4 regions of the Halomonas sp. HG01 genome follow, and region 3 is predicted to be linked to each of the others. Evidence: predicted binding sites of a transcription regulator. Region 3 holds the regulator's gene; each other region holds the start of a gene.

Region 1 (5,343 bases), 1.1 Mb from region 3:
GGGCACGCCTCACCCACCGCCCACGAGAGCTTCGTGCGTGCCCGAGAGCTGCTGACCTGTACCGATGAGGTGCCGGAAGACAGCGAGGACCTGGAGCAGGTGTTTCTGGTCAAGTGGGGCCTGTGGGTCGGCTGCAGCCAGCGCAACGCCCACGCCGATGCCTTCCTGCTGGCCTCGCGGTTGGCGGACCTGGCCGCGCGGCTCGAGGACCCGCGCTACCGGCGCCTGGCCGATTTCGCCCGGGCCAGCTGCGAGTACTGGGCCGGCCGCATCCAGCAGGCCTACGAGCATCTCGAGGAGATCGACCCGCTCAATTCGCCGATGATGATCGAGTGGCTGCCGTTCTCCGATCATCCCCAGGTGGCGGCCACCTGCTTCCAGAGCTGGGCGCTGTGCCTGCGCGGCGACTATCATCGCGCTCAGCAGCAGGTGGAGTCGGCGATCCGCCTGGCCGAGCGCATCAATCACCCGGGCAGCCTGGCCATGGCGCTGATGTATGCCGCGGCGCTCTATCGCCAGGTGGGACACGAGCATCTGGCGTCCCAGCGCGCCGAGCGCGCCTACGAGATCACCGGCACGCCGGACCTGCAGCTGTGGCAGGTCTCGGCGCGGCAGGTGCTGGGCTGGCAGCGGGCGCTGTCCGGCGATCGCGAAGGACTCAAGCGCATCGAGGCGGCCCAGGAGGAGTTCGTCGAGGTCACCGGTCGCGATCCCTACCAGCGGCCCTCGCTGTGGTGGGTGGACGCCTGTACGTCGCTGGGCGAGCTGGCCCGGGCCGAGGACTATCTTGACCAGTGCCTGCTGATTGCCCGTGAGCGGACCACGCTGTTCGTCGCCGAACTGGCGGTGCACCTGGCGAAGGTGCGCCACCGCCTGGGGCATCCCGCCGAGGAAGTGCGCGGTCTGATCGAGCAGGCGCTCGAGCAGGCACGCGGCGACGGCAACCTGCACCAGCAGCTGTGCGCCCTGGAAGCCTGGCTGACGATGGTCGATCCGGAGGATGAGGACGCGCGCATGGCCTTCCGGGGCCTGCTGGGCGAGGTTAGTCACAGCGATGCCCCGGTGCTGGTGCGCTGGCGGACCCTGCTCGACAAGCGGCTGCCGCATACCGCCGACCTGGAGGACTGACGGCGCACACGCCTGAGGTGCCATGGAAGAAGCAAAACGCCCGGCGAGGCTCGAGAGACGAGCGTCGCCGGGCGTTTTGTGTCGTGCGGGAGGTCGTGTGAGAGAACCTTTGGAAGCGCGAGGCGTCGAGGCTCAGGTGGCGACTTCCAGCGCGGCGATCCGCGCCAGCGCCTGATCGCGGTGGTCGCCGCACAGTTCGCGGTCGTAATCGAAGCGGGCGCAGACCGCTGGCCGCTCGGGCCGGCCGAACAGCCGGCACAGGTTGTCGTCGTCGAGCTGGGCGCAGCGCACCCCGGCGGGCTTGCCGTCCGGCATGCCGGGGATCGGCGAGCTGATCGACGGCGCGATGCAGCAGGCGCCGCAGCCGGGGCGGCAGCCGCCGGCGTCCTGTTCTTCGCTCATGGCCGGGCGCGAGCTCACGCCTCGGCCTCCGCCAGCGCCCCCTTGTCGATGCCCTCGAAGGCCTGCACGCGGGTGGCGCGGCCGGTCTCGCGGGCGATCTCGCCGGCCAGCCAGGCGGCGATATGTTCCACCGTGGTCGGCGTCGGCATCGGGATGCAGCGCTCCCGCGGCAGGGTCAGGGCGAAACGCCCCTGTTCGGCCGTGTAGCGCGTGGTCAGGCGGCCGGTGAAGGCGGCATCCAGGCCCTCGACCACGTCGGCCTCGTCCACCAGGTAGCGATCCGCGAGGCGTTCGGCCCACTCGGTCTCGAGCGCCGGGCACCGTTCGCCGTCCTGCCACACGTGCAGCCGCGAGCGGTGGCCGTGGGCGATGCGCTGGCAGTTGCCGGCGTGGCGCTTGAGGCCGTGGCTGTAGGTGTAGGCGGCGCCGTCGATGGCCTCGTCGGTCAGCGTCAGGCGGATCGCCTCGACCCGGGCCGGCGGCTGGCGGCTGAGCGAGGCCGACAGGTGCTCGGCCAGGCGCTCGGCGGTGATGGCCGGCCAGGGCAGCAGGGCGAAAGCCTGGCGCGGGCCGCGGACCTCGAACGGGTAGGGCGACTCGGCGCGCACGCACACGCCCTCGGCGCACTCATGGACGCTGATGCCGGGCGCCTCGGTGGGCACCAGCAGGGTGTGATCGGGGCCCTGGTCGATGCGCGACTTGATCCACGGCTTGACCTCGCCGAAGTCGAACAGCATGCCGTCCTCGCCGAGCTCGCCGTCGAGTTCGGCGTCGACCCGCCAGCTGGCGCCGATCAGCCCGCGTTCGGGGCACCACAGGGAGGCGTCGAGATGGGTGAGGCGGTTGACGAACAGCGTCATCAGTCGATCCCCGTGATCTTGTGGGTCTGCAGTGAGAGCCGCCACTGCGGATGGCTCAGGCAGTAGGCCACGGTCTCGGCCGTGACGTCACCGCCGCCGACCGCTGCGGTGTCCATCGGCTGAAGGAAGAAATGATGGAAGTCCAGGTCGGTGAAGCGCTCGGGCGGGGCGTCGCTCTGCGGATAGACCAGCTTGAGCTCGTCGCCGGAGGTCTGGGCCAGCACGCTCTCGCCCTTGGGGCTGACGCACAGCCAGTCGATGCCCGGCGGGGCCGGCAGGGTGCCGTTGGTCTCCACGGCGACGTCGAAGCCGCGCTCGTGCATGGCGGCGATCAGGGGCTCGTCGAGCTGCAACAGCGGCTCGCCGCCGGTGAAGATCACCTGGGGCGTGGCGGTGCCCGGGGCATCCGGCCACAGCGCGGTCAGATGATCGACCAGGGCCTCGGCATCATGGAAGCGTCCGCCGTGCTGGCCGTCGGTGCCGCGGATGTCGGTATCGCAGAAGCGGCAGGCCGCGGCGGCGCGATCGGCCTCGCGCCCGGACCACAGGTTGCAGCCGCTGAAGCGGCAGAACACGCTGGCGCGTCCGGCCTGGCCGCCTTCGCCCTGCAGCGAGTAGAAGGCTTCCTTGACGCTATACATGGTCGGACCCTTCGGCGGCGTCGGCGGCGGCATCGGGCCGCTGTGAAGAGACGTCGGCCTCGTCGCCGGTGGTGTCATAAGCGATGGGGTCGACGGCGCCGTTGGCGGCGAAGGCCGAAAGCCGTTCGCGGCAGCTGCCGCAGCGGCCGCAGGCCAGGGCTTCACCACGGTAGCAGGTCCAGGTCCTGGCGTAGTCGAGCCCCATGGCCAGGCCCTCGGCGAGGATCTCGTCCTTGCCGGCGCGCAGGTAGGGCGCGTGCAGGGTCACCGGCTCGAAGTTGGCGATGCCGGCGACGTCGTTCATGGCCTCGACGAACTCGGGGCGGCAGTCCGGGTAGAGCACGTGATCGCCGCCATGGGCGCCGTAGTCGACCCGATCGGCGCCGATGTTGACCGCCTTGGCGATCGCCAGCGACAGCAGGATCATGTTGCGGTTGGGGACCACGGTGGCCTTGAGGTTGGCCTCGGCGTAGTCGGCGTCGGGCAGCTCCTGGCTGGAGTCGGTGAGCGCCGAGGCGTCGATCAGGCCATGGATGGCGGTGATGTCGACCACCTGGTGGGGCACGCCCAGCTCGCGGCAGACCTCGCGGGCGACCGCGAGCTCGCGGGCATGACGCTGGCCGTAGTCGAAGGACAGGGCGTGGACCTCGCGGCCTTCGCGCAGGGCGCGATGCAGCACGGTAAAGGAGTCCATGCCACCGGAGTAGATCACCACGGTGGCCGGTGCGGCGGATTCTGACATGGGATACCTGTGGGGCGGAGAATTTGTCTGCCCGGCGCGCGTCACGGGCGCGGCGGGACCTTGGCCGGGGTCCGGTCCGGCAGGGGCGCACAGTGTACTTGACCAACGGGACAGGCGCCAAGGACGCTGATCCATGTCATTCAGCGTGGACAGGCGACGTTGCTAGACTTCGCCCCTTTGCCGCCGGTGATGTGAGCCTCATGGAAGCCCCCGAACTGCTGTCGCCCGCCGGCACCGTCAAGAACATGCGCTACGCCTTCGCCTACGGCGCCGATGCGGTTTATGCCGGGCAGCCGCGCTACTCGCTGCGCGTGCGCAACAACGATTTCAGAGTCGACAACCTGCACGAGGGCATCGCCTATGCCCACGAGCGGGGCAAGGCGTTCTATGTGGCCTCCAACACCGCGCCGCACAACAGCAAGCTCAGGACCTACCTGCGCGACATGGAGCCGGTGATCGAGGCCGGTCCCGACGCCCTGATCATGTCGGATCCCGGGCTGATCATGATGATTCGCGAGCGCTGGCCCGATCAGGTGATCCACCTGTCGGTGCAGTCCAACGTCGTCAACTATGCGGCGGCGACGTTCTGGCAGCAGCAGGGCATCCGCCGCATCATCCTGTCCCGCGAGCTGTCGCTGCAGGAGATCGGCCAGATCCGCGCCGAGTGCCCCGACCTCGAGATCGAGACCTTCGTGCACGGCGCGCTGTGCATCGCCTACTCCGGGCGCTGCCTGCTCTCCGGGTACTTTAACCGCCGCGACCCGAACCAGGGCACCTGCACCAACGCCTGCCGCTGGAAGTACCGCAAGGTGACGGCCGCCGAGGACGAGACCGGCGACCTGGTGCCGGCCAATGCCGCCCACGACGCCAGCGGCATCTGGACACCGGGTCAAGACAGGAGGCAGGACGGCGGCATGATCGCCTCCGCCGGTGGCAGGGAGGGCCAGGACACGCTCACGGCGCTGATCGAGGACCGCTCGCGCCCGGGCGAGCTGATGCCGGTCCATGAGGATGAGCACGGCACCTACATCATGAACTCCAAGGACCTGCGCGCCGTTCAGCACGTCCCGAGGCTTGCCGAGATGGGCGTGGCCTCGCTGAAGATCGAGGGGCGCACCAAGTCACCCTACTATGTGGCGCGCACCGCCCAGGTCTATCGTCGCGCCATCGACGATGCCGTGGCCGGTCGAGCCTTCGACATGCGCCTGATGGACGAACTCGAGAACCTGGCCAACCGTGGCTACACCGAAGGCTTCTATCGCCGCCATGTCCACGACCTGTACCAGAACTACGAGCAGGGCCACTCGATGGGCGTGCACCAGCAGTACGTCGGCGAGGTGCTGGGTTACGATCCCGACCTCGGCGTGCTGGAGGTCGACGTCAAGAACCGCTTCGAGGTCGGTGACGGCATGGAGCTGATGCTGCCTGGCGGCAACCGCCGTTTCGCCCTCGAACGCATCGAGAACAAGCGCGGCGAAGCGGTGGGCGTGGCCCCGGGATCGGGTCACGTGGTGCGCATCCCCGTGCCGGGCGACGCCATCGCGCCAGAGCGTCTCGCGTATGGCCTGCT
Region 2 (5,343 bases), 360 kb from region 3:
GGCGCCGCAACCCTGCGAAGGGGGGTGGCGTCAACGCGGAGCACGAGTGCGGCGCCGGCCGCCTCGAGAGATGTGGGCAGCACCAGGAGAGGGATACGTTGAACGAACGAAGTGAAGGGCGGCTGATGCGCCTGCAGCATGCGCTGGGGCAGGGCGGCAGCCTGCGTCTGGCCGAGGCGGCGGCCCTGTGCGGGGTGTCGGAGATGACGATTCGACGCGACCTGGCGGGGTCCGACGGAAGCCTGGCGTTGATCGGCGGGCACCTGATGCTGGCCGGCGACCCGCGTCATGCCCCGGTCTACGACCTGGCCGTGCAGCGCGACCGCAACGCCGAGGCCAAGCGGCGGTTGTGCGAGCGGGCGCTGGCCACGCTGGAAGAGGGAGACACTCTGTTCATCGACTGCGGCACGACCCTTGCGCCGCTGGCGGCCAGCCTGCCCGACGACATGTCGCTGACGGTGGTGACCTATGCGCTGAACATCGCCGAGGCGGTCAGCAAGCGCCCGGGGGTGCGGTTGTGGCTGCTGGGTGGGGTCTATCATGCCTCGTCGCGTTCGTTCTCCAGCGACGACATGAGCGAGACGATCCGGGGCTTCGGGATCAACAAGGCGTTCCTGACCGCGGCCGGCGTGGACGAGCGCCAGGGGCTGAGCTGCTTCCACTTCCACGAGGTGGCGCCCAAGCAGGCGGCGATCGCCACCGCCCAGCGCAGGGTGCTGGTGGTGGATGCCAGCAAGCAGGGCATGGTGCGCCCGGCGCGCTTCGCCGGACTCGAGGAGGTGGATCAGGTGATCGCCGAGGAAGCGGGCGACGGCGACTGAGAGCGTCTCGAGACTTGCTCGTGGTCAAGGACGAGTGGCGGGAAGTTGCTATGTTGAGGGGGCGGGGAGCGTCCTCGCATTCACTCTCATCGCCTCGGAGGAGTTGCCATGCGCGCCGCAGATGTCATGACCCCACACGTGATCACCGTGTCGCCGAACAGCGAGGTGCGCGAGATTGCCAGCCTGCTGCTGGAGCACGGCATCAGCGCCGTGCCGGTGGTCGACGAGGACGAGCGGGTACTGGGCATCGTCAGCGAGGGCGACCTGATTCGCCGCGCGGAAGACGAGCGGCGCGACAAGGCCTGGTGGCTGCGCATGTTCGAGGTCAACGACCCCGGCGAGTACGTCAAGACCCATGGCCGCCTGGCCCACGAGATCATGACCCGCGAACCGGTCACCATCGATGAGGACAAGCCGGTTCACGAGATCGCGCGCCTGCTCGAGAAGCATCGCATCAAGCGGGTGCCGGTGGTGCGCGATGGCAGGCTGGTGGGCATCGTCAGCCGGGCCAATCTGCTGCGCGGTTTCTCGGTGGCGGAACCCCGTGCCGCGGCGAGCGTCGAAGACCGCGAGATCCGCGATGCGATTCTCCAGGAGGTGGAGCGTCATACCGGGGTGATGGTCGAGCGCCTCAACATCATCGTCAGCGAGGGTGAGATTCAGCTGTGGGGGCTGGTCGACAGCCAGGAGCAGCGTCTCGCCGTGCAGGTGGCGGCGGAGAACGCGCCCGGCGCCCGCTCGGTGGAGAACCACATCGGCTTCATGCCCCGGGGCATGGGCGGCTACTGAGGCCATTGATTCTACAGCGGTTGCTCTGACGGCGACCCGAACGTTCCCTTCCGCGCCGGCGTCATCGCCGGTGCGACACGCTGCGGCAAATCGTCCCTTTCCTCCTTTCCTCGTTTACTACACAATACGTTCCCCGCGGCCGGACCCTTTCTCGCGCGCCCCATAGCGGCGTTCGCGGGGGTTTGGCCATGAGTGAGCCGAGCCCTTTCCACGATGGTTAGCCTTTGCTGCGGTCATGGGTCAACCGGCGCAGGACAGGTCTCGGTTTTGTGTAGCGTGCTTGCTACAAGTCAGCAGGATTTATCCTGTCGCCAAGCCTGACGAGGTCGAAACATGAATCGAACTCCCCCCCTGCGCAAGCTCGGAGTCTTGCTGCTGGCGGTGTTGCCCCTGGTGCTGGCAGGGTGCAGCTCGGCGCTGCTGGACCCCAAGGGCCAGATCGGGGAAGAACAGCGAACCCTGATCCTCACGTCCTTCGGTCTGATGCAGATCGTGGTCATTCCCGTGATCGTGATGACGCTGCTCTTCGCCTGGCGCTATCGCCGCAGTAACCGCGAAGCCTCCTACCGCCCGGATTGGCACCATTCCAATCTGATCGAGGCGGTCGTGTGGTTCATTCCCTGTGTGATCATCGTGTTCCTGGCCGTGCTGACCTGGTACACCTCGCACAGCCTTGACCCGCACAAGCCCATCGAGCCGACCGCAGAGCAGCAAGAGCCGATCGAGATCCAGGCGGTATCGCTGGACTGGAAATGGCTGTTCATCTATCCCGAGCAGGGCATCGCCACCGTCAACGAGCTGGCCTTCCCCGCGGATACGCCGGTCCGCTTCCGCGTGTCTTCCGGCTCGGTCATGAACGCCTTCTTCATCCCGCGTCTGGGCAGTCAGATCTATGCCATGGCCGGCATGGACAACGACGTGCACCTGGTCGCCGATGAGCCGGGCGTCTATCCCGGTCGCTCCACCAACTACAGCGGTGCGGGCTTCTCCGGCATGACCTTCGACGCCCATGTGGGCTCCCAGGAAGACTTCGAGGCCTGGGTGGCCAAGGTCCGCGAGTCGTCCGAGTCCCTGACCTACCCGGCGGAATACAACGAACTCGCTGCGCCTTCCGAGGACAACGAGATCCAGTATTTCTCCGAGGTATCCCCCTCTCTCTACGAGAGCATCATCAAGAGCTTCCATGCCGGCGGCGATCACGAGCAGCGCATGGCCCAGTACGCCGACAGCTACGCCGATGGCTTCGGTCACGGCGGTCACGGCGGTGGTCATGGCGACGATCACGGCGATTCGGCCGAGTCTCACGGCACGCCCATGAGCGCGGAGGCAGCGGAGTAAATCATGTTCGGAAAACTCAGCCTAGAGGCGATCCCGACGCACGATCCCATCATCATGACGACCATTACCGGTATCGTCCTGGGTGGGCTCGCGCTGGTGGCCGCCATCACCTACTTCAAGAAGTGGGGCTATCTGTGGAACGAGTGGGTCACCTCCGTCGACCACAAGAAGCTCGGCATCATGTACTTCATCGTGGCGCTGGTGATGCTGCTGCGCGGCTTCGCCGATGCGATCATGATGCGCTCCCAGCTGGCGATGGCGTCGGCCGGGGCCGAGGGCTTCCTGCCGCCCTCGCACTATGACCAGATCTTCACTGCCCACGGCGTGATCATGATCTTCTTCGTCGCCATGCCCATGGTCATCGGCCTGATGAACCTGGTGGTGCCGTTGCAGATCGGCGCGCGCGACGTGGCCTTCCCGTTCCTGAACAACCTGAGCTTCTGGCTGTTCGCGGCGGGCGTGATCCTGGTCAACGTGTCGCTGTTCGCCGGTGAGTTCGCCAAGACCGGCTGGCTGGCGTATGCGCCACTATCGGGGCTCGACTACAGTCCTGGCGTCGGCGTGGATTACTGGATCTGGGCGTTGCAGATATCCGGTATCGGCACGACCCTGACCGGCATCAACTTCTTCGTCACCATCCTGAAGATGCGCACCAAGGGCATGACCCTGTTCCGCATGCCCATCTTCACCTGGACCTCGCTGTGCGCGAACGTCCTGATCATCGCCTCGTTCCCGATCCTGACCGCCACCATCGCGCTGCTGACGCTGGATCGCTACCTGGGGATGAACTTCTTCACCACCGATCTCGGTGGCAACATGATGATGTACGTCAACCTCATCTGGGCCTGGGGCCATCCTGAGGTGTACATCCTGATCCTGCCGGCCTTCGGCGTGTTCTCCGAGGTCATCGCGACCTTCGCACGCAAGCGTCTGTTCGGCTACGGCACCATGGTGTGGGCGACCGTCGCCATCACCGTGCTGTCGTTCATCGTCTGGCTGCACCACTTCTTCACCATGGGCGCGGGCGCCAACGTCAATGCCTTCTTCGGCATCATGACGATGATCATCGCCATCCCCACCGGCGTGAAGATCTTCAACTGGCTGTTCACCATGTACCGCGGCCGGATCGAGTTCACCTCGCCGGTGCTGTGGACCCTGGGCTTCATCATCACCTTCTCCCTGGGTGGCATGACCGGTGTGATGCTGTCCATTCCGGCGGCCAACTTCGTGCTGCACAACAGCCTGTTCGTCATCGCCCACTTCCACAACGTCATCATCGGCGGCGTGGTGTTCGGCATGCTGGCGGGCCTGACCTACTGGTTCCCGAAGGCCTTCGGCTTCACCCTCAACGAGAAGTGGGGCAAGCGTTCCTTCTGGTGCTGGCTGGTCGGCTTCTACATGGCCTTCGTGCCGCTGTACGTGCTGAGCTTCTTCGGTGCCGTGCGCCGCATGCAGTCCTACGAGAACGGTGACTGGCAGCCGCTGATGATCGTGGCCTGGGTCGGTGCGTTGATCATCGCCGCCGGTATCGCCTGCACCCTGATCCAGTTCTACGTCAGCATTCGCGATCGCAAGCAGAACCAGGACGTCACCGGCGATCCCTGGGATGCGCGCACCCTCGAATGGGCGACCTCCTCGCCGGCGCCGTTCTACAACTTCGCGCACCTGCCGGAGATCGAGGGCGTCGACGACTACTGGACGAAGAAAGAGCGCAACGGTGGCAAGCAGCCGCTGTCCGAGGCGCCGTACCAGGACATTCACATGCCCAAGAACACCTGGGAAGGTCCGGTACTGGGTCTGCTGTCGACCGCCTTCGGTTTCGCCCTGGTCTGGCACATCTGGTGGCTGGCCATCGCCAGCGGCATCGGCATGTTCGTGGTCTTCCTGGCGCGGGTCTTCCGCGAGGACGTGGACTACTACGTGCCCGCTGCGGAAGTCGAGCGCATCGAGCGCGAGCATCGTCAGCGCGTCGAGCGTGACGTTCGGCAGTCTTCATCCTATGCATCCCAGGTAGGGGGGCAGGCCTAAATGTCTACTGATACCCTGAGCAACCACGGCGATCATGCTCACGAGCATGATCACCACGACGCCGCAGGCACCAAGGTCTTCGGTTTCTGGGTCTACCTGATGAGCGACCTGATCATCTTCGGGTCGTTGTTCGCCACCTACGCCGTGCTCCTCCGGGGCACGGCCGGTGGGCCGACCCCCGCAGAGATCGTCGACCTGCCGCTGATCCTGATCAGCACCTTCCTGCTGCTGGTGAGTAGTTTCACCTATGGCATGGCGGTGCTGGCGATGAACGCCGATCAGGTGAACAAGGTGAAGGCATGGCTCGCCGTGACCTTCCTGCTGGGCGCGGGCTTCATCGGCCTGGAGATCTATGAGTTCCAGCACC
Region 3 (5,343 bases):
GCCGAGGGCCAGCGGGTGGCCATGGTCGGCGACGGCATCAACGACATCCCGGTGCTGGCCGGCGCCGACATCGCCTTCGCCATGAACGCGGCCACCGACCTGGCCCGCACCCGGGCCGACGCCGTGCTGCTCGGCCCCCATCTCGGGCGGCTGGTCGAAGCGCTCGACGTCGGCCGCGCCACGCGGCGCATCATCCGCCAGAACCTGGGCTGGGCGCTGGCCTACAACCTGCTGGCCCTGCCCCCGGCGGCGCTGGGCTGGGTGCCCCCCTGGCTGGCGGCGCTGGGCATGTCGGCGAGTTCGCTGGTGGTGGTCGCCAATGCCCTGAGGCTGGCCCGCCAGCGGCGCGCCGAGAATACCCTCGCCCGGGAGGCATCATGAGCATTCTCTACCTGCTGATACCGCTGTCGCTGATCCTGCTCGGCCTGGCCGTCTGGGCCTTCTTCTGGGCCGTGCGCCACGACCAGTTCGAGGACCTGGAAGGCCCGGCGCATCGCATCCTGTTCGACGATGACGACCCGCCGCAAGGGCCAGGCCCAGCGCACGATGCGGGCGAGCCGAACGCCGCCCACGACCGTGACCGAACCCGGGACAAGGACAGCGACAAGGACGCCCGATGAACCCCACCGGACTCGACCTGCCACCGCTGGCCGCGGCCTTCGTCTTCGGCCTGCTCGGCGGCGCCCACTGCATCGGCATGTGCGGCGGCATCATGAGCGCCCTGAGTTTCGCCGTGCCGCCCAGCCTGCGCCATCCGGTCCGGCTCGGCGGCCTGCTGCTGGGCTACAACCTGGGGCGCATCGCCAGCTACGTGCTCGCGGGCGCCCTGGCCGCCGGGCTCGGCACCCTGGTCGGGCTGGCCCCCGGGGTGCGCCTGGCGCTGCAGGTCCTGGCCGCGACGATGCTGATCCTGATGGCGCTCTACATCGCCGACTGGTGGAAGGGGCTGCTGAGGCTGGAGGCCCTCGGCAAGCGCCTGTGGCGCCGCCTGGAGCCCCTCGGACGGCGACTGATGCCGGTCGTGACGGTGCCCCAGGCGATGGCCCTGGGCGCCGTCTGGGGCTGGCTGCCCTGCGGACTGGTCTACTCGATGCTGACCTGGAGCCTGGCCAGCGCCGATCCGCTGCGCGGCGCGGCGCTGATGGGCGCCTTCGGACTCGGCACCCTGCCGGCGCTGCTGGCCACCGGCCTGGCCGCGCGTCGGCTGGGCGGCCTGATCCGCCACCCGGCCACCCGCACCCTGGCGGCACTGACGATCATCGGCTTCGCCCTGTGGCAGCTGTGGGGGCTGTGGCCGGGCGCGATGCCCCACGAGGCCGGCCACGCCGGGCAGCACTGAACCGCTTTCGCCGTCGCGCTTGACCCAGCGCAACACCGCCCGCTTCCGCGACCGCTAGCCTGATGGCATGCACTCCCGGAATCCTGCCATGCCCGTCACCGCTCCTTCCGACTTCGGCGCCGACGACTACGCCGCGGCGCTGGCCGCCAGCAACGCCGACGCCCGTCCCCTGTCGCTGCATCTGCGCCTGCCGCTGCGCCACGATGGCGACGCGCGCGTCGATCACGCCAAGGGCATGGACCCGTTCGAAGTCGACCTGGCCCGACTGGATCGCGAGATGGTGCTGGTGCGACGCTGCCTCGCCCCCGATCGACGGATCGAGGCCCTGCACTGGGGCGGCAGCCTGCCCCCCTGGCTGAGCCTGTCGCGGATGAGCGGGCTGGTCGATCGGCTGGCCTCGCGCTTTCCCTTCGAATCGGGACATTGGCGCGACTTCACCGTCGAACTCGATCCCCGTGCCACGGATCTTCTCACCCTGCGCCATCTGGAGGCACTGGGCTTCAACCGCCTGAAGCTGGTCATGCGCCTGCCGAGGGCCGACCGCCCGGAAGCCCTGACGCGGCTGCAGTCACGCATCGAGCCGCTGCTCGACGAGAGCGTCCGCATGGGCTGGCACTCGCTGAACCTGGTGCTGATCGTGCCGCCGGCGACGCCCGAGCAGGAGGCCGCCGCGGCGCTCGCCACGCTGATGGCCATGACGCCGCCACGCCTCTCGCTGCGCCCGGACCCCGCCTGGCAGGAAGGCGAGTCGACGCTGCCGGCGACACTGCTGGCTCGGATCGAGGACCGCCTGGCCGGAAACGGCTATCGGTCGCTGGGAGGCGGGTTCTACGCCCGCCACGGCGCCGCGCTGGAGGACGCCCGGGCGCAGACGCGACGCGAGCAGGCCCGCGACCGGCTGGGGCTTGGCCCCGGTGCCATCTCGCGGCTGCCCGACGCCGTGGCCTGCAACGCCGGCTCGGCCGAGGACTATGCCGCGGCGCTGGATGAGGGGCGACTGGCCACCGCATCGGGGCACTGGTCGCGCTGCCGCCGTTCGGGCGCGGGACACGGCTAAGGGATGCTATGCCCGGGCGGGTGCTATCCGCCATAATGGGGAAGGCAAGCCCCGATCAAGGAGGACAGCATGCCCGATATCGCAGCCGGCAGGCGCCGCTCACTGCTGCACGAGACCCGCTGCCGGACCTGCAGCCTGAGTTCCCTGTGCCTGCCCCTGGCCCTCGAACTCGAGGACATCGATCAGTTCGATGCCATCATCCGCCGCCGTCCGCCGCTCAAGAAGGGCGAGTCGCTTTTCCGTCAGGGCAGCCCCTTCACCAGCGTCTATGCGGTTCGCTCCGGCAGCCTCAAGCAGATCACCAGCGAAGGCGGCGGCATGGATCAGCTGACCAACTTCTATCTGCCCAGCGAACTGGTGGGGCTGGACGGCATCGACGAGTCGACCTATCCCGGCTCGGTCATCGCGCTCGAGACCACCACCGTGTGCGAGATCCCCTTCGATCGCCTGGATGCCCTGTCGGAAAGCCTGCCGGAGCTGCGCGCCCAGCTCTACCGCAGCATGAGCAAGGAAATGCGCGACGACCGCCGCATGATGCGCCTGCTGTCGCGCAAGACCGCCGACCAGCGGCTGGCCACCTTCTTCGCCAGCCTCTCCGACCGCTTCCGGCGCCGCGGCTACTCCGCCTACAGCTTCCGGCTCTCCATGTCCCGGGCCGACATCGGCAACTACCTGGGGCTGGCCGTGGAAACCGTCAGCCGCATCCTGGGCCGCTTCCAGCAGCAGGGCCTGGTGGCCGTCTCCGGCCGCGAGGTGAACATCCTCGACCTGGACGCCCTGGCCAAGCTGGCCGAGGAAGAGGGCTGCCGCTGACGCGCCTTCGCCGCGAGCGGGAAGCCGGAAAACACACCGCCCCCATGGCCGGCAGCACATGGGGGCGGTCTTTGTTAGGTTCTTCCCTCTCCCGACACGAAGTGCCGCGCTCCAAGCTTCCCGCTTATCGCTCCTGGTGCAGATCGATGCGGTCGGCCTGCATCTTCGCCTGCTTGTCCTCCAGCCCGGCGAAGTCGAACAGCTCGCGGTCGGCCAGCTGCGAGGGGGCGACGTTGGTGACCGCCTTGAACATGCTTTCCAGACGGCCGGGATGCTTGGCCTCCCACTCGGCGAGCATCTCCTTGACCACCTGACGCTGCAGGTTCGGCTGCGAGCCGCACAGGTTGCAGGGGATGATCGGGAAGGCCATGCGCTCCGAGAACTCGGCGATGTCGGCCTCGCGGCAGTAGGCCAGCGGGCGGATGACGATGTTCTTGCCGTCGTCGGAGAGCAGCTTGGGCGGCATCGACTTGAGGCTGCCGCCGAAGAACATGTTGAGGAACAGCGTCTCGAGGATGTCCTCGCGATGATGACCGAGCGCGATCTTGGTGGCACCGATCTCCTCGGCATAGCCATAGAGGGAGCCGCGGCGCAGCCGCGAGCACAGCGCGCAGGTGGTCTTGCCTTCCGGGGTCTTCTCCTTGACCACCGAGTAGGTGTCGCGCTCGAGGATATGGTAATCGACGCCGAGCCCGTCCAGGTACTCGGGCAGCACGTGCTCGGGAAAGCCGGGCTGCTTCTGGTCGAGGTTCACCGCCACCAGCGAGAAGTTCACCGGCGCGTTGCGCTGCAGATTCCGCAGGATCTCCAGCATGGTGTAGCTGTCCTTGCCGCCGGACAGGCACACCATCACCTTGTCGCCCTCGCGGATCATGTCGAAGTCGATGATGGCGTTGCCGACCTGGCGCCGCAGACGCTTCTGCAGCTTGTTGAACTCGCGCTTGGCCTTGGCGTCGGGCGCCTCGGCGGACAGGGTCGACGGCTCGGCCGAAGCGGCCTCATCGGCGGGACGGGGATCGAAGGTCACGGCATCTTGCATGGTCGGGGCGCTGCCAGGGCAATCGGGGAAAGGGAAAGGGCGCCTATCCTACCACCCTGCCGCCAGGCTGGCGACGTGGCGCGCGTTCAGCCGCTGCGGCGCTCGAGCAGCGCGTCGCGGTCCAGCCGCAGGTGCATCAGGGCCGTGGTCACGGCGGTGCCCAGCACGCTGTGGCGCCCCATCAGCGGCACCTCGAGCTGCGCGGCGACCCGCTCGAAGGCCGGTGCCACCTCGAGCCGCGAATGATGATGGTAACGCTGGTAACGCTGGACCAGGTCGATGCCGGCATTGGGCAGGTCGAAGCCGAATCGGGCGCGCAGCGGGCGGTTCAGCAACGCCAGGTCGCGATCCAGCCGCCAGCCGACCAGCGGGCGATTGCCGACGAAGTCGAGCAGCCGCGCCAGGGCCTGGTCGAGCGTCACGCCGTCGTCGAGATCGATGCCGCGCAGGCCGTGACGCCGCAGCACCTCGGCGTCCACGCCTTCCGGGCGCGTCAGCCGCAGCTCCAGCGACTCGCTGGTCAGCACCCGATCGCCGCGCAGGCGCACCGCGGCGATCGCCAGCGGCTCGGCGCTGCGCACGTCGCCGCCGGTCGACTGCACGGCCAGCGCCACCAGCTCCTCCCCCGTATAGGGGCGGAACAGCCAGCCATACTGGCCATGGGCGTGGCGGTGGCGGTCGACCAGGCGGCGCAGGGTCTTGAGCATGTCGATGTCCTTGTCGTGTCGAGAGGCGGCGGCCGGCCACCTCAGGTGTATTCGAGGTGATAACGATGGGAAATCCGCTGCTTGAAGTCCTTGACGATGTGCAGCGCCTCGCGCAGCAGGTCACGCTCCAGCGACGACAGCGACTGGACCACGACCCGGTCTGGCTCGCCGCTCTCGTCGCCGCCGTCGCCCTCCAGCCGCGCCAGCTGCTGCTCGAGGCGCAGCTGGGTGAACAGCGACAGCGCCTCCCCCAGGTCTTCGGCGAAGCGCTCCTCGAGCCGCCCGTCGGCGGCCAGGGCATCGAGGCGATCCAGGGTGCCGGTGGCGAGGATGCCGCGCTCCAGCGCCATGACCCGCACGCCATGCACGATGGGAAAGATGCCGCCCT
Region 4 (5,343 bases), 1.2 Mb from region 3:
CACCGCGGCGATGGCTTCCTCCCGGGGCGGGTCGAGCATGCCCACCAGACCCAGCAGTACCAGTTCCGACTCGGCGTGCTCGTCGGTCAGCTTCAGGCGTGAGGACAGCGGTTTCTCGGCCAGGGCCAGCACACGCAGGCCCCTGTCGGACAGGGCATGGAGGCGTTGCTCCCAGAGAGAAAGTTCCAGTGAGTCCTCGCCCCGGTCGGTGCGCACCCGGTGACACATCGCCAGCAGCCTGTCCGGCGCGCCCTTGACCAGCAGGCGGGGACTCCCTTCCATGTCGTGGAGGGTGGCCATGTACTGACGTCCGGCGTCGAAGGGGATGGCGTCGTGTCGGATATGATGACGGCGCGTCTGCACCACCGGCAGGCCGGCCTTGGCGGCGGCCACCACCAGCGCCCCCTCGGTAGGGTCGCCATGGATGCGCCATGTCTCGTCTTCGTGGACCAGCTCGGCGTCGTTGCACAGTACGCCGACGTTCAGGAAGTGACGCAGGGCATGCTGGTCATCGAGGTCGAGCGGGGCCGGGCTGGTCTTGCCGTCGTCGACGCGGTGGAATGCGCCCTCGGGGGCGAAGCCGATGCCGTCGAGGTGAAACTCGCCTTCGGGCAGCCAGATCGCCTGGGCGGTCATCTCGTTGCGGGTCAGGGTGCCGGTCTTGTCCGAGCAGATCGTCGATACTGACCCCAGGGTCTCCACCGCGGGAAGACGGCGGATGATGGCTCGCGAGCGGGCCATGGCCTGAACTCCCAGCGCCAGGCCGATGGTGACGATGGCCGGCAGCCCCTCCGGGATGGCCGCGACCGCGAGGCCTACCGCGGCCATGAACATCGTCGGCCAGGGACTCCCGTGCAGCAGCACGCCGACCAGCGCCGTGGCGATCGCGCATGCCAGGATCAGCGTTGCCAGTACCCGTCCGGCGCGGTCGAGCTGGCGCAGCAGCGGCGTGCGCAGTGGCTCGACCCTGCCCAGCAGCGCGGAGATGCGGCCGAGTTCGGTGTCCGCTCCGATCGCCACCACCAGCCCCCGGGCGCTGCCCTGCGCCACCAGGGTGCCGGCATAGGCCATGCTGCTGCGATCGCCGAGCTCGGCGTTTTCCGCCACCGCTGCGGTGCCCTTGTCCACGGGTAACGACTCGCCGGTCAGTGTGGCCTCCTGGTGTCGCAGCCGACGTGCCTCCAGCAGGCGCAGGTCGGCAGGCACTCGATCGCCGCTCTCCAGCAGGACGATGTCTCCCGGCACCAGTGCCTCGGCAGGCACTTCCTGGCGGCGGCCGCCGCGCAGTACCTGGGCGCTTGGGGCGAGCAGGTCGCGAATGCGGGCCAGCGCCTGCTCGGCACGGCCTTCCTGGACGTAGCCGACCAGTGCGATGATGGCGACCACGGAGAGGATGGCAATGGCATCCACGATGGCGCCAAGGGCCAGGCTGCCGAGGGCCGCGACGATCAGAATGACGATCAGCAGGTTCGCGAACTGTGACGCCAGCCTGCGCCAGGCGGAGCGAGGGCGTGCCTGGGGCAGGCGGTTGGGACCGAAGCGTCGCTGGCGCTCGGCGACGGCCTCGTCGGTCAGGCCGCGCGGATGGCTCTGTTGGCGATCGAGGGCCTCTTCGGCACTCAGGGCGTGCCAGGATGTGGTCGGGGAGTGATAGGCGACGTCCATGCCTTGGCCTCCGTGGCGAGGGCGTGTGATGAGAATGCTGCAGCGCAGCGGAGGCGGCAAGTGGCGGACACGATTCGCTATCATGTCCGGTTCACCCCTTGACCTGGATCAATGCCATGAAAGACGCCGAACCCTGCCCCTGCGGCACTGGCCTGCCGCTTACGGCCTGCTGTGGCCGCTACCATGACGGAGAGCCGGCGCCGACGCCCGAGGCGCTGATGCGCTCGCGCTACAGCGCCTTCGCCCTGGGCCTGAACGACTATCTGCTGGAGAGCTGGGCGCCCGAGACGCGTCCGACGGCCTTGCCGGACGACGATCCGACCCAGTGGGTGCACCTCGAGATCCTCGATCACGGCGAGGACGGCGATACCGGCAGGGTGCACTTTCGCGCCACCTTCCGTGAGGGGCGCCGCTGGGGCGCTCTGGAGGAGCGGTCGCGCTTTCGGCGCGAGGCGGGCCGCTGGGTCTACGTGGACGGCGAGCCCTCGGTGACCCGGCTCAAGCCGGGGCGCAACGATCCCTGCCCGTGTGGGAGCGGGAAGAAGGGCAAGGCCTGCTGCGTTCGAGGCTAATCCCCCTGTTGGCCGGATGGCCGGCATGAAATACAACAGCCCCGCCGGTATATGCCGGCGGGGCTGTTGTGTCTTTTAGCTTCAAGCTTTCGGCTTGCCGCTCCCGGGCACCGCCCGGGTTCAGAGCATCATGGCGGCGAGCCAGCCGAAGCCGATCAGCGGGATATTGTAGTGCAGGAAGGTCGGCACCACGCTGTCCCAGATGTGGTCGTGCTGGCCGTCGGCGTTGAGGCCGGCGGTCGGGCCGAGGGTGGAGTCCGAGGCCGGTGAGCCGGCGTCGCCCAGGGCGGCGGCGGTGCCGACCAGGGCGATGGTGGCCATCGGCGAGAAGCCGAAGCCGATCGCCAGCGGCACGTAGATCGAGGCGATGATCGGGATGGTCGAGAACGACGAGCCGATGCCCATGGTGATGAACAGGCCCACCAGCAGCATGACCAGGGCGGCCAAGCCCTTGTGGTCGCCGATCAGGGCGGTGGAGCTTTCCACCAGGCTCTCGACCTGGCCGCTGGCCTGCATGACGCTGGCGAAGCCGGCGGCCGCGATCATGATGAAGCCGACCAGCGCCATCATGCGCATGCCTTCGGTGAAGATGTCGTCCTGCTCGTGCCAGTGGAACACGCCGCTGACGGAGAGTACGGCGAAGCCGAACAGGCCGCCGAGCACCATGGAACCGCTGACCAGCTGTACCACCACGGTGCCGACCAGCGACAGGCCGAGCACGGCGATCTGCCAGGGCTTGAGGTGGCCGGCGGCCTCGGCGGGTGTCTCGTCGCCGTGGGCCAGGTCGCGGTCTTCGTAGCTGCGCTTGCCGCGATAGCTGAACAGGATCGCCACGACCAGGCCGATCGCCATGCCGCCGATCGGCACGATCATCGCCGTGGGCACCATGGCGGCGGTCACGTCGAGGCCGTTGTCGTTGAGGTTGGTCAGCAGGATGTCGTGGAGAAAGATCGAGCCGAAGCCTACCGGCAGCAGCATGTACGGTGCGGTGATACCGAAGGTGATCACGCAGGCCACGGCGCGACGGTCGAGCTTCAGGTGGTTCATCAGCTTGAGCAGTGGCGGCACCAGCACCGGGATGAAGGCGATGTGCACCGGGATCAGGTTCTGCGAGCTGACCGAGAAGGCCAGCAGCACGCCGAGCAGCACATAGACGATGGTGCGGCGGTGGGGGATTCCCTGGTCCAGCCGGAGACCGGCGATGGCCTTCTGGGACAGGAGCTGGGTGATGCCCGAGCGTGACAGGGCCACCGCGAAGGCGCCGAGCACGGCGTAGGAGATGGCCACGGTGGCCCCGTTGCCCAGGCCGTCGTTGAAGGCGTCCATGATCTCGCCGATCGGCATGCCGGCATAGAGGCCGCCGACCAGGGTGGCGGCGATCAGCGCGAAGACCACGGACACCCGCATCAGGCTCAGGGTGACCATGACCAGGATGGCAAGCACGATGGCGTTCATGAGGGTTCCTTGCGGGAGCGTCGGAGGAATGGGCGGAAAATCAAGCCGCCCATTGTAGTCATCTCGGCTGGCGATGCCAGGCATGCCGCGCCGATCGGGCCATCGAGGGCCCGAGAGTGGCGGGGCGAGGGGACAGTTACGATTGCATGGCATCTTTTAGCTTGCTAAAAGAATTGCTATCATCTCGGCCTTTTGCCCCATCCGGTCGTCCTGGCCGGTGGCATCGACGGGAGCGAGTCCATGACTCCAGATCAGAGTTTCGCGCGCTGGGTCCGGGTCGCGCTGGCGGCCTTCGGCGTGCTGTTCGTCTACTTCATCATCGCCGACACCTTCATGCCGATGACCCCCCAGGCCCGGGTGCTACGCCCCGTGGTGCGGGTCGCGCCGGAGGTGTCGGCCCGCGTCGAGGCGGTGGCCGTGACCAACAATCAACGGGTCGAACGCGGCGACGTGCTGTTCTCGCTCGATCGCGCGCCCTTCGAACTGGCGCTGCACCAGGCCCGGCTTGCCCGAGAGGCGGCGGTCCGCGACAACGCGCTGCTCGAGGCCGATCTCGCCGAGGCGCATGCCGATCTCGATGCGGCCCGGGCCTCCGCCGACGAGCTGGCCGGGGAGCGCCGTCGAGCCGAGACGATGCTCAGTCGCCACAGCATCTCCCGGCAGCGGGTCGACAGCATCGTGGCCGAGGAGCGCCAGGCGCGTTCCTCGGTGGCGGCGGCCCAGGCCCGCATCCGTCAGCTGGAGGTGCAGCTCGGCGAACGCGGCGACGGCAACCTGCAGCTGCGCCAGGCGGATAACGCCATCGACCAGGCCGAGCTCGACCTGTCGCACACTCTGGTGCGCGCCGAGCGCGACGGCGTGGTGACCAACCTTCAGCTGCGCCAGGGCGATTACGTCACCCGCGGACAGCCGGCGCTGGCGGTGGTGGGCGAGGGGCTCGATCTGGTCGCCGACCTGCGCGAGAAGAGCCTTCGACACGTGCGCGAAGGGGAATCGGCCCGGGTGGTCTTCGACGCCCTCCCGGGAAGGGTGTTCGAGGCGCGCGTGGCCTCGCGGGATGCCGGCGTGCAGGATGGTCAGCTGGCCGCGGACGGCACGCTGGCGGACATTCCGGCGACCGACCGCTGGGTACGCGACGCCCAGCGCGTTCGCCTCCACCTCGAGGTGGAGGATCCGCCCGAGCCGCTGCCCGTCAGCGGCGCGCGGGCCACCGTGCAGCTGCTGCCCGAGGCGAATCCACTGGCGACCCTGTTCGGCGGCCTGCAGATCCGGCTGATGTCCTGGCTGCACTATGTCTATTGATCGGCCAGATCGGCCTGGGCAGGGCGACGACCCTACGGCATCGGAAACGTGGCGCGAGCTGGTGCATCGGGTGAGACGGCTGCTGCTGCGCTCCGCAGGACTGGTGCTGCCGCATCGCGGTCATGGCCCGGAGGAGCAGGAAGCCGGGGAGTCTCGCTTTTCGTCCAACGACATGCGGCAGTGCCTGCGCGTGGCTTTTGCGGGCATGATCGGCTTCGCCATCAGCCACTTCATGCACTGGGACTATGGGGTCTTCTTCACCGTCTATCCCATGTTCCTGGTCGGCATGATACCGGTCTTCAATGCGCACGTGGTGCGCCAGTTCCTGGGCAACGCCTGCCTCAACGTG

The links. Region 3 encodes FNR, which switches genes on or off when oxygen is low (the NO sensors DNR and NnrR bind a similar motif). Its sites were predicted from a motif close to TTGATNTANATCAA; they were not measured.
Region 1: trhP (prephenate-dependent tRNA uridine(34) hydroxylase TrhP) is a predicted target of FNR. The motif match lies at 3,900-3,913, and genes of this name have one in related genera.
Region 2: cyoA (ubiquinol oxidase subunit II) is a predicted target of FNR. The motif match lies at 1,891-1,904, and genes of this name have one in related genera.
Region 4: UN84_RS08420 (cation-translocating P-type ATPase) is a predicted target of FNR. The motif match lies at 1,764-1,777, and genes of this name have one in related genera.

The regions. Positions count from the first base shown of each region.
Region 1 covers NZ_CP022134.1:1,810,770-1,816,112, reverse strand. The annotation lists gene UN84_RS08565 (AAA family ATPase) at 1-1,128, shown strand, start outside; gene UN84_RS08560 (YkgJ family cysteine cluster protein) at 1,261-1,530, opposite strand; gene UN84_RS08555 (6-carboxytetrahydropterin synthase) at 1,545-2,390, opposite strand; gene queE (7-carboxy-7-deazaguanine synthase) at 2,390-3,031, opposite strand; gene queC (7-cyano-7-deazaguanine synthase QueC) at 3,024-3,773, opposite strand; gene trhP (prephenate-dependent tRNA uridine(34) hydroxylase TrhP) at 3,974-5,343, shown strand, end outside.
Region 2 covers NZ_CP022134.1:2,578,337-2,583,679, reverse strand. The annotation lists gene UN84_RS12315 (DeoR family transcriptional regulator) at 99-821, shown strand; gene UN84_RS12310 (CBS domain-containing protein) at 930-1,610, shown strand; gene cyoA (ubiquinol oxidase subunit II) at 1,944-2,948, shown strand; gene cyoB (cytochrome o ubiquinol oxidase subunit I) at 2,952-4,976, shown strand; gene UN84_RS12295 (cytochrome o ubiquinol oxidase subunit III) at 4,977-5,343, shown strand, end outside.
Region 3 covers NZ_CP022134.1:2,939,799-2,945,141, forward strand. The annotation lists gene UN84_RS13980 (heavy metal translocating P-type ATPase) at 1-381, shown strand, start outside; gene ccoS (cbb3-type cytochrome oxidase assembly protein CcoS) at 378-620, shown strand; gene UN84_RS13990 (sulfite exporter TauE/SafE family protein) at 617-1,339, shown strand; gene UN84_RS13995 (hypothetical protein) at 1,428-2,396, shown strand; gene fnr (fumarate/nitrate reduction transcriptional regulator Fnr) at 2,466-3,209, shown strand; gene ttcA (tRNA 2-thiocytidine(32) synthetase TtcA) at 3,334-4,248, opposite strand; gene UN84_RS14010 (DNA polymerase III subunit epsilon) at 4,335-4,955, opposite strand; gene UN84_RS14015 (putative nucleotidyltransferase substrate binding domain-containing protein) at 4,997-5,343, opposite strand, start outside.
Region 4 covers NZ_CP022134.1:1,775,295-1,780,637, reverse strand. The annotation lists gene UN84_RS08420 (cation-translocating P-type ATPase) at 1-1,665, opposite strand, end outside; gene UN84_RS08415 (YchJ family protein) at 1,782-2,237, shown strand; gene UN84_RS08410 (Na+/H+ antiporter family protein) at 2,358-3,692, opposite strand; gene UN84_RS08405 (HlyD family secretion protein) at 3,933-4,994, shown strand; gene UN84_RS08400 (DUF2955 domain-containing protein) at 5,056-5,343, shown strand, end outside.